2 regions of the Pseudarthrobacter sp. MDT1-56 genome follow, and region 2 is predicted to be linked to the other one. Evidence: riboswitches for the same ligand, from Rfam matches in the RefSeq annotation. Region 2 holds a riboswitch; the other holds the start of a gene.
What was found. A riboswitch is a leader RNA that binds a small molecule or an ion and turns the genes downstream of it on or off. The one in region 2 is predicted to bind S-adenosylmethionine.
Positions count from the first base shown of each region.

Region 1 (3,630 bases), on a different contig from region 2:
CGGGGGAAAGCTGGCTGTGGGTGGTCGACGCCGGGTGGATGACCAGCGAGCGCACGTCGCCGATGTTGGCCACGTGCGAGTGCAGTTCGAGGGCGTCGACGAAGCGCTTGCCGGCCTCCGCTCCCCCGGCGATGTTGAAGGCGACGACGGCGCCGGTCCCCTTCGGGCCGTACTTGCGGCCGCGCTCGTACCAGGGGCTGGACGGCAGCCCGGCATAGGCGACCGATTCGACGTCGTCCCTGGCCTCGAGCCATTCCGCAACCTGGGTGGCGTTGGCGACGTGCCGCTCCACGCGCAGGCTCAGGGTCTCGAGGCCCTGGGCGATAAGGAAGGCGTTGAACGGGGACACCGCCGAGCCGAGGTCGCGCAGCAACTGGACGCGCGCCTTGAGGATGTAGGAGAGGTTGGCGCCAAGGGCACCGTCCTTGCCGAGGTCCCGTGCGTAGACCAGGCCGTTGTAGGTGGGGTCGGGGGTGTTGAAGCCGGGGAAGCGTTCCGGGTCCCTGCCGAAGTCGAAGTTGCCCGAGTCCACGATCACGCCGGCGATCGCGGTCCCGTGGCCGCCGAGGTACTTGGTGGCGGAGTGCACCACGATGTCCGCACCCCACTCGATCGGGCGGATGAGGTAGGGCGTGGAGAGCGTGTTGTCCACGATCAGCGGGACCCCGGCCTCGTGGGCCACCTGCGAGATGCCCTCGATATCCAGCACGTCCTGGCGCGGGTTGGAGACCACTTCGCCAAAGAACAACTTGGTGTTGGGCTGCACGGCGTCGCGCCACTGCTCAAGGTTGTCCGGGTCCTCCACGAAGGTCACGGAGATCCCGAACTTCTTCAGCGTGTGCGCCAGCAGGTTGTAGGTGCCGCCATAGAGGCTGGGGCTGGCCACCACATGGTCGCCGGCCTCGGCAACGTTCAGGATCGCGAGGGTCTCCGCGGCCTGTCCGGAGCTCAGCAGCAGCGCCGCCAGTCCGCCTTCCAGGCTGGCCACCCGCTGTTCCACGGCGTCCTGGGTGGGGTTCCCGATCCGGGTGTAGATGGGCGCGAGTTCGGCGAGGGCGAAGCGCTTGGCGGCGCTTTCGGCGCTGGGGAAGACGAACGACGTCGTCTGGTAGATCGGCAACGACCGGGCACCGGTGGCGCTGTCCGGCTCCTGGCCGGCGTGGATCTGGCGGGTTTCGAAGGACCAGGCACTGGACATCGGGACACTCCTTAGGGGACCGGGCACAGGCAGCCCCGGAGCCCCCTGGCCCGGGTCGGCACTGGCGCCGCGCTTGCCCTCCGGCGGGCGCCGGACGGCCAGGTCTTCACCCGGGGCACCCCACCGCGTGACGAGGGTTGCCGGCCAGCTAGCCGGGGCTGTGCGCTGGCACTCATGACCTGACCCCAGTCTAGGAACCGGTTGCGGGCCGTGGATAGCTTTGTGACGAAGATGAAGTTGCGCGGCCGGCGGGGCGCAAAAGACCGGCCACTTCCCCGCCGTGACGCGGGGCCGCACCCGGCGGGGAGCCCCCAAAAATGACATCCCACCACGGTTAGGAGAGCCTAAGCTGAGAGCCGCATCACAAAGTGTCAAGATGAGGGCATGCGCATGGATCACGTCTCTTACGCCTGTGAACAAGATGGCCTCGCTGCCACCACCGAACGAATTGCGTCTGCCCTCGGCGTAGAAGCCGTGAAGGGCGGAGTACACCCCCGATTCGGGACCCGCAACATGATCATCCCGCTCGCGGGACACAAGTATCTCGAGGTCGTGGAGGTCCTGAACCACCCCGCGTCCGACAAGGCCCCCTTCGGCCAGGCCGTCCGCGCCCGTTCCGAAGCCGGCGGCGGCTGGATGGGCTGGTGCGTCGAAGTCGACGACCTCGCCCCGTTCGAGGAACGGCTCGGCCGCGCCGCCGTCAACGGCAACCGCAAGTTCCCCGACGGCCGCGAACTGGTCTGGAAGCAGATCGGCATCCTCGGGCTGATCGCCGATCCCCAGGTGCCCTACATGCTCAAGTGGGAGGGCGATCCGGAACTCCACCCGTCCAAGGCCTACGAGAGCAATGTCAAGATGTCCGCCCTCACGATTGCCGGCTCGGCGGAGCGTGTCACCGAATGGCTCGGAGTCCCGGTCGAGAAGCCGCTGGAGGACGTGGCCGTGAACTGGCTCGCCCCCCGTGGGACGCCCGGCATCCTCTCCGTCACGTTCGAGACGGCCTCCGGAGCCGTCACCATCTGACGCTTCACCGCCCAACACTTCGGCCGCCATCAGCGGGTGCCAATGACGTCACCCACCGATGGCGGCCGATAACTTTTAACTCCCGGCGCGCCTGCCCGGCCCGCGGCTCAGCCCAACCCGATGGACCTGCCGAAGAGGCTGAAACCGACGAACGCCACGATGTCCAGCACGGCGTGGGCAATCACCAGCGGCATCAGGCGGCGGGTTTTGGTGTAGACCAGCGCGAAGATAACGCCCATGATGGCGTTGCCGATGAACGGGCCGAAGCCCTGGTAGAGGTGGTAGCTGCCGCGCAGCATGGAACTGGTGAAGATGGCCAGCGGCAGGCTCCAGCCGAATTTGCCCAGCCGGTCCAGCAGGTAGCCCACCACGATCACTTCCTCCACGATCCCGTGCCGGATCGCGGAGAGGACCAGCACCGGCACGGTCCACCAGTAGGCGTCCAGCGCGCTGGGGATGATCTCCGTCGTAATGCCCAGTGCCCGGCCCGCGGCGTACAGTCCCAGCGACGGGATACCGATCAGCGCCGCCAGGCCGAACCCCTGCAGCAGGTCCCTGCCGGGGCGGGCGAAGTTGAGCCCCAGCTTCTGGAACGCCGTGACGCCGTGGCTGCCGCCGCCGGACAGGCCGGACGTCCGGTGGTCGGTGAGGAAATAGAGTGCCAGGACCACCGGCACCAGGGCGAAGAAGATATCCAGCAGCTGGTAGGTGAGGTCGAAGTATTCGCGGCTGCTTTGCGAACGGTTCAGCGTGGAGGTCCCCTCCGCCAGCGGCGCCCGGGTCAGCTTGTCCAGCAACTGGACGACCGAGTACACGGCGGACTGCCCCAGGGACAGGCCCAGGACGATCCAGACTTCTAACCGCAGGCGGCGGCGGGAGGGAACGAGCATGTTCCTATCTTGCCCGGTCTTGGTTGGCCCTGCCTTACCGGCGTTGCCGCCTATGCTGGGGTTTATGAGTGCGCCCGGGAAAATCATCATGATCCGGCACGGCCAGTCCGCCGCCAACGCCGACACCTCGATCTACAACCGGGTGCCCGATTACCGGATTCCGCTGACCGAACTCGGCGCGGAACAGGCCCGGGCTGCCGGCGAGCAGGTCCGGCGGCTGCTGGACGGCCGTCCGGTGTGTGTGTATGTCTCCCCCTACCTGCGGGCCTACCAGACACTCGAGGCGCTCAACCTCGGCCCGCTGGTCGAGCGGGTGATCGAGGAGCCGCGGCTGCGGGAGCAGGACTGGGCCAACTTCCAGATCGCCGGTGAGATCGAGGACCAGAAGGAACTCCGGAACGCCTACGGCCACTTCTTCTACCGCTTCCGGGAAGGCGAGTCCGGCTCGGATGTCTACGACCGGATCTCCTCGTTTATGGAGACGCTGTACCGGCACTGGTCCAAACCCAGCTACGCCCC
Region 1 is NZ_JBWZCK010000007.1:198,026-201,655, forward strand. Features, by position in the region: gene AC50YC_RS12020 (bifunctional o-acetylhomoserine/o-acetylserine sulfhydrylase) at 1-1,198, opposite strand, end outside; SAM riboswitch class IV at 1,263-1,378, opposite strand; gene AC50YC_RS12025 (VOC family protein) at 1,583-2,221, shown strand; gene AC50YC_RS12030 (CPBP family intramembrane glutamic endopeptidase) at 2,329-3,111, opposite strand; gene AC50YC_RS12035 (histidine phosphatase family protein) at 3,176-3,630, shown strand, end outside.
Region 1: it holds a riboswitch for S-adenosylmethionine, as region 2 does, so the genes downstream of both, AC50YC_RS12020 (bifunctional o-acetylhomoserine/o-acetylserine sulfhydrylase) here and AC50YC_RS05970 (aminotransferase class V-fold PLP-dependent enzyme) in region 2, are expected to answer to the same signal.

Region 2 (3,630 bases):
GTGCAGGCCGCGCGCGACCAGCAGGGCGGTGAACTTCCCGGTGCCGGCGCCGAGGTCCGCGGCGTCCCTGGCGTTCCGGGGGACCAGCCAGTCGGCCGAATCGTCGGGGTACCCGGGACGGACGCGGTCGTAGTGTTCCCCGCCGTCCTGGAAACTCTGCCCCAGCTCCTGGCGCCGTTCCCGATGCAGTTTGGGTCCGCCGCGTGCCACGTGCGATCTCCTTCGACAGGTCCGGATGGTACCTTTCGAATTTACCGCACGCGGCAGGGGCGGTGGTTCCCCGCCGGACCTCAGCGGGCTGTCAGTCCTGGGTGCAGGGGGCCGCGCCGGCGGTGCCGGGCGTGTTGGGGGCCCAGTGCGGGTAGCTGCGGGTGTCGTTGGACGGCACCCAGCGTCCGGCGTCCACGACGTAGTCCCAGCCGAGGCCGGTCCGGCGCAGTTCCTGGAGGGCGGCGAGCAGCCGCTGGGCGTCCTCCAGCCGGGACCCCACACCAAAACTGGCCCGCAGCGAGCCCGACGGGAGCCCGAGCCGCCGGAGCAGGGGGTGCGCGCAGAAGCGGCCGTCGCGCAGCCCGATGCCGTGTTCGGCGGACAGGTACGCCGCCACCAGTCCCGCGTCGTAGCCTTCCACCGAGAAGTTGACGACGCCGATCGTGCCGGTACCGGTGGCGGTGCCCGCGGCGTTGCCAGGCCCGGCGCCTGCCGGAGAGTCGAAGGAGGCACTGTCCGAGAAGATCTGGTGGACCGTCACACCGTCAATCCGGGCAAGGCCCTCAACGAGGAAGGACCGGATGGCGTTTTCGTGCGTGTGCCACTGGTCCGCGTCCAGATCGGCGATCACCTGGGTGGCCCGGGCCAGGGCGGCGGCGCCAAGGACGTTGGGGGAGCCGCCTTCATGCCGGGCCGGGCCGGTGGTCCAACTGACGCTGTCAATCCTGGCGTCCTGCACGGCTCCGCCGCCGGCCAGGTGCGGGGTGCCGGCGTCGAGCCAGTCGGGACGGCCGATCAGAACCCCGGCGCCGAACGGTGCGTAGAGCTTGTGCCCGGAGAAGGCAAGGTAGTCGACGTCGTCCGCGGCGATGTCGATCCGCCGGTGGGGCGCCAGCTGGGCGGCGTCCACGACGATCCTGGCGCCGTAGTCGTGGGCCAGGGCGGCCAGGGCCCGGATCGGCAGGATCTCGCCGGTCACGTTGGAGGCGCCGGTCACGGCGAGCAGGCTGACGCCGCTGTGGGCGAGCTCCGCGCGGAGCAGTTCCAGCGTGGCGGCGAGGGTGGGGGCGGCGATGACGCTGCGGTGCGGGACGCGCTGCCACGGCAGCAGGTTGGCATGGTGCTCAATGTCGAGGTACAGCACCTCGCCGGTGTGCACGCCGTCGACGGCGGGCAGGCACCCGGCCAGCAGGTTCAGGGAATCGGTGGTGTTCCGGGTGAAGATCACCGCATCGTCCGGCCGGCCGCCCACGAACTCCCGGACAATGGTGCGGGCGTTCTCGTAGACCGAGGTACTGATCTGCGAGGCGTAGCCGGCGCCGCGGTGGACGCTGGCGTAGTACGGCAGGATCTCGTTGAGGTAGGCCGAGACCACGGACAGGGCAGGGGCCGAGGCGCCGTAGTCCAGGTTGGCGTAGCGGACGTGGCCGCCCTGAATGAGCGGTGCCTGGATCTCGGCGCCGGTCACGGCGGCCAGCGGCCGTCGGGCTACGGCGAACCGCGCGTCGGGACGGGCCTGGCTGGCGCCGGTCTGAAAGTCAGGGGTGGCAGGAATGGTGGCAGTAGTCATGGGACCTCGCTCGAAAAGGACCCCACACACCGGGGATCCGCGCTTGCCGGGTCCGTTCCGGACCGGCCAGGTCGTCACCCGGGGCACCCCACCGCGAATGGAGGGTTGCCGGCCAGCAAACCGGGGTTTAGCGCTGGCACTCGTGACCTGCTTCGAGCCTAGGACATGCCTGCTGCCGCAGAAAGGCGGGACATGAATGTGAAGCCGTTTGTTACGCGAGGCGCGCGCCGGTTATTACCGGACAGCCCCAAGGCGGATCGTGGCGCGACGATCAAGAGGCAGCAATACCCCGCTCAGGGGTCGGGGCGGCAGCCTCATTGTCGGCCTGGACGCTGAGGCCGAACAGCGTATGCAGCGCCGCCGTGTAGTCGTCCTGGCGTCCGAGGGCGGCGAGCTCCCGGGCGCGGACCGTCGGGGTATGGAGCACGCGCCGGATCATGCGCCGGAGGGCGAGGTTGACGTCTTCAGTCGAGGCGCCCCGGGCGTGCTGTTTGCTGACCCGCTCCATTTCGCTCACCAGGACCTGTTGGAGGTGCTCGCGCAGGGCGACGACGGCGGCATCGACAGCGCGGGCCGCGTCTTGCTCCTCGAAGTGGCGTGCCGATTGCCGGACCAGGGCGCGCGCGAGGCGCAGCGCTTCGGCATCCGCCGGGGGAGCGGCGAGGTGGACCGATTCCAGCGTAATGAGGTCCACCCCCGGCAGTTCCGCCACGTGCGGGTCGAAATCGTGGCTGGGAGCGAGGTCGATGACGGTGAGGGGACGCGCCGCACCCGCACGCCACCGGGCGAGGGCGGCAGCGTCGACGCGGACCCCTGCACCGCTACAGCCAATGACAAGATCGGATCCGGCAACGGCTGCCGGCAACTGCTGTGCGGAGATGGCTCTACCGCCCCTGGCCGCCACGAAGGCCTCCGCGCGGCCGGAATGGGAGAAGACGGAGATCTCGGAACATTTTCGGTTCCTGAGCAGCTCCGCCACGTAACCGGCGTAGGAACCGGTACCGAAGAGAACGGCCGACGTCCCGGTGGTCCCGGCCCGCCTCGTTCCGGCGGCGAGGTCCAAGGCGACCGAAGCGATGGATCTGCCCGCGTTGCTGAGCGAGGTCTGAGCCCCGACATCCTTGGCCGTGCGGGACGCGGCCTGGAACAGCCTGCCCAGCCGCCCGCTGGTGGTTCCGGCGGCCTGTGCGTCGGCGAGAGCGCGCCGGACCTGGCCGGCGACTTCGCGCTCACCCACAACGACCGAGTCCAGGCCCGCTGCAACGGCGAAGAGATGTTCGACAGCCGTGGTTCCCCGGAGTTCCTCGAAAAGGGCCGAAAGGCGGATCGTTGGCAGCCCGGAGCAGAACTGGACTGAATCGAGGACGTCTGCGCGAGCGGCTTCAAGGACCGCCAGGGACGGGACTTCGCAATAGATTTCGAATCGGTTGCAGGTGGACAGGACCACGGATGCTGCGACGGGCGGACTGCCGGTAAGAATATGCTGTGCGAGCCCGGCGGAAGCGGCGTGCAGGGCGGCGGCGGACGCGGGGTCCAGGTCCCGGTACTTCGCCACGAGCACCAGCAGAACGGGGCTGACGACGGAGGTGCCGCGAATCGAGGCTTGATGTGTGTCAGACAAGGCTGCTCTCCTCCCAAAAAGATGCCCTAGTCTTGAGGCCGGCTGTCGGGGCCGGCGTCTTTGACAGAGTCGTACAGGGAGGTTGGGGAATCCTTGGAAGCGGGTTGTTAGAGCAGGTCGTCCAGGCCCGGGTTGAGGCGCTTGAGAACCTCCGAGTGCAGGATGGAGTTGGTGGCGAGGGCGTTGCCGCCGAAGGGGCCGTCTTCGCCTTCGAGGGAGGTGAAGCGTC
Region 2 is NZ_JBWZCK010000003.1:211,504-215,133, reverse strand. Features, by position in the region: gene AC50YC_RS05975 (class I SAM-dependent methyltransferase) at 1-210, opposite strand, end outside; gene AC50YC_RS05970 (aminotransferase class V-fold PLP-dependent enzyme) at 302-1,780, opposite strand; SAM riboswitch class IV at 1,815-1,928, opposite strand; gene AC50YC_RS05965 (glutamyl-tRNA reductase) at 2,052-3,401, opposite strand; gene hisN (histidinol-phosphatase) at 3,509-3,630, opposite strand, start outside.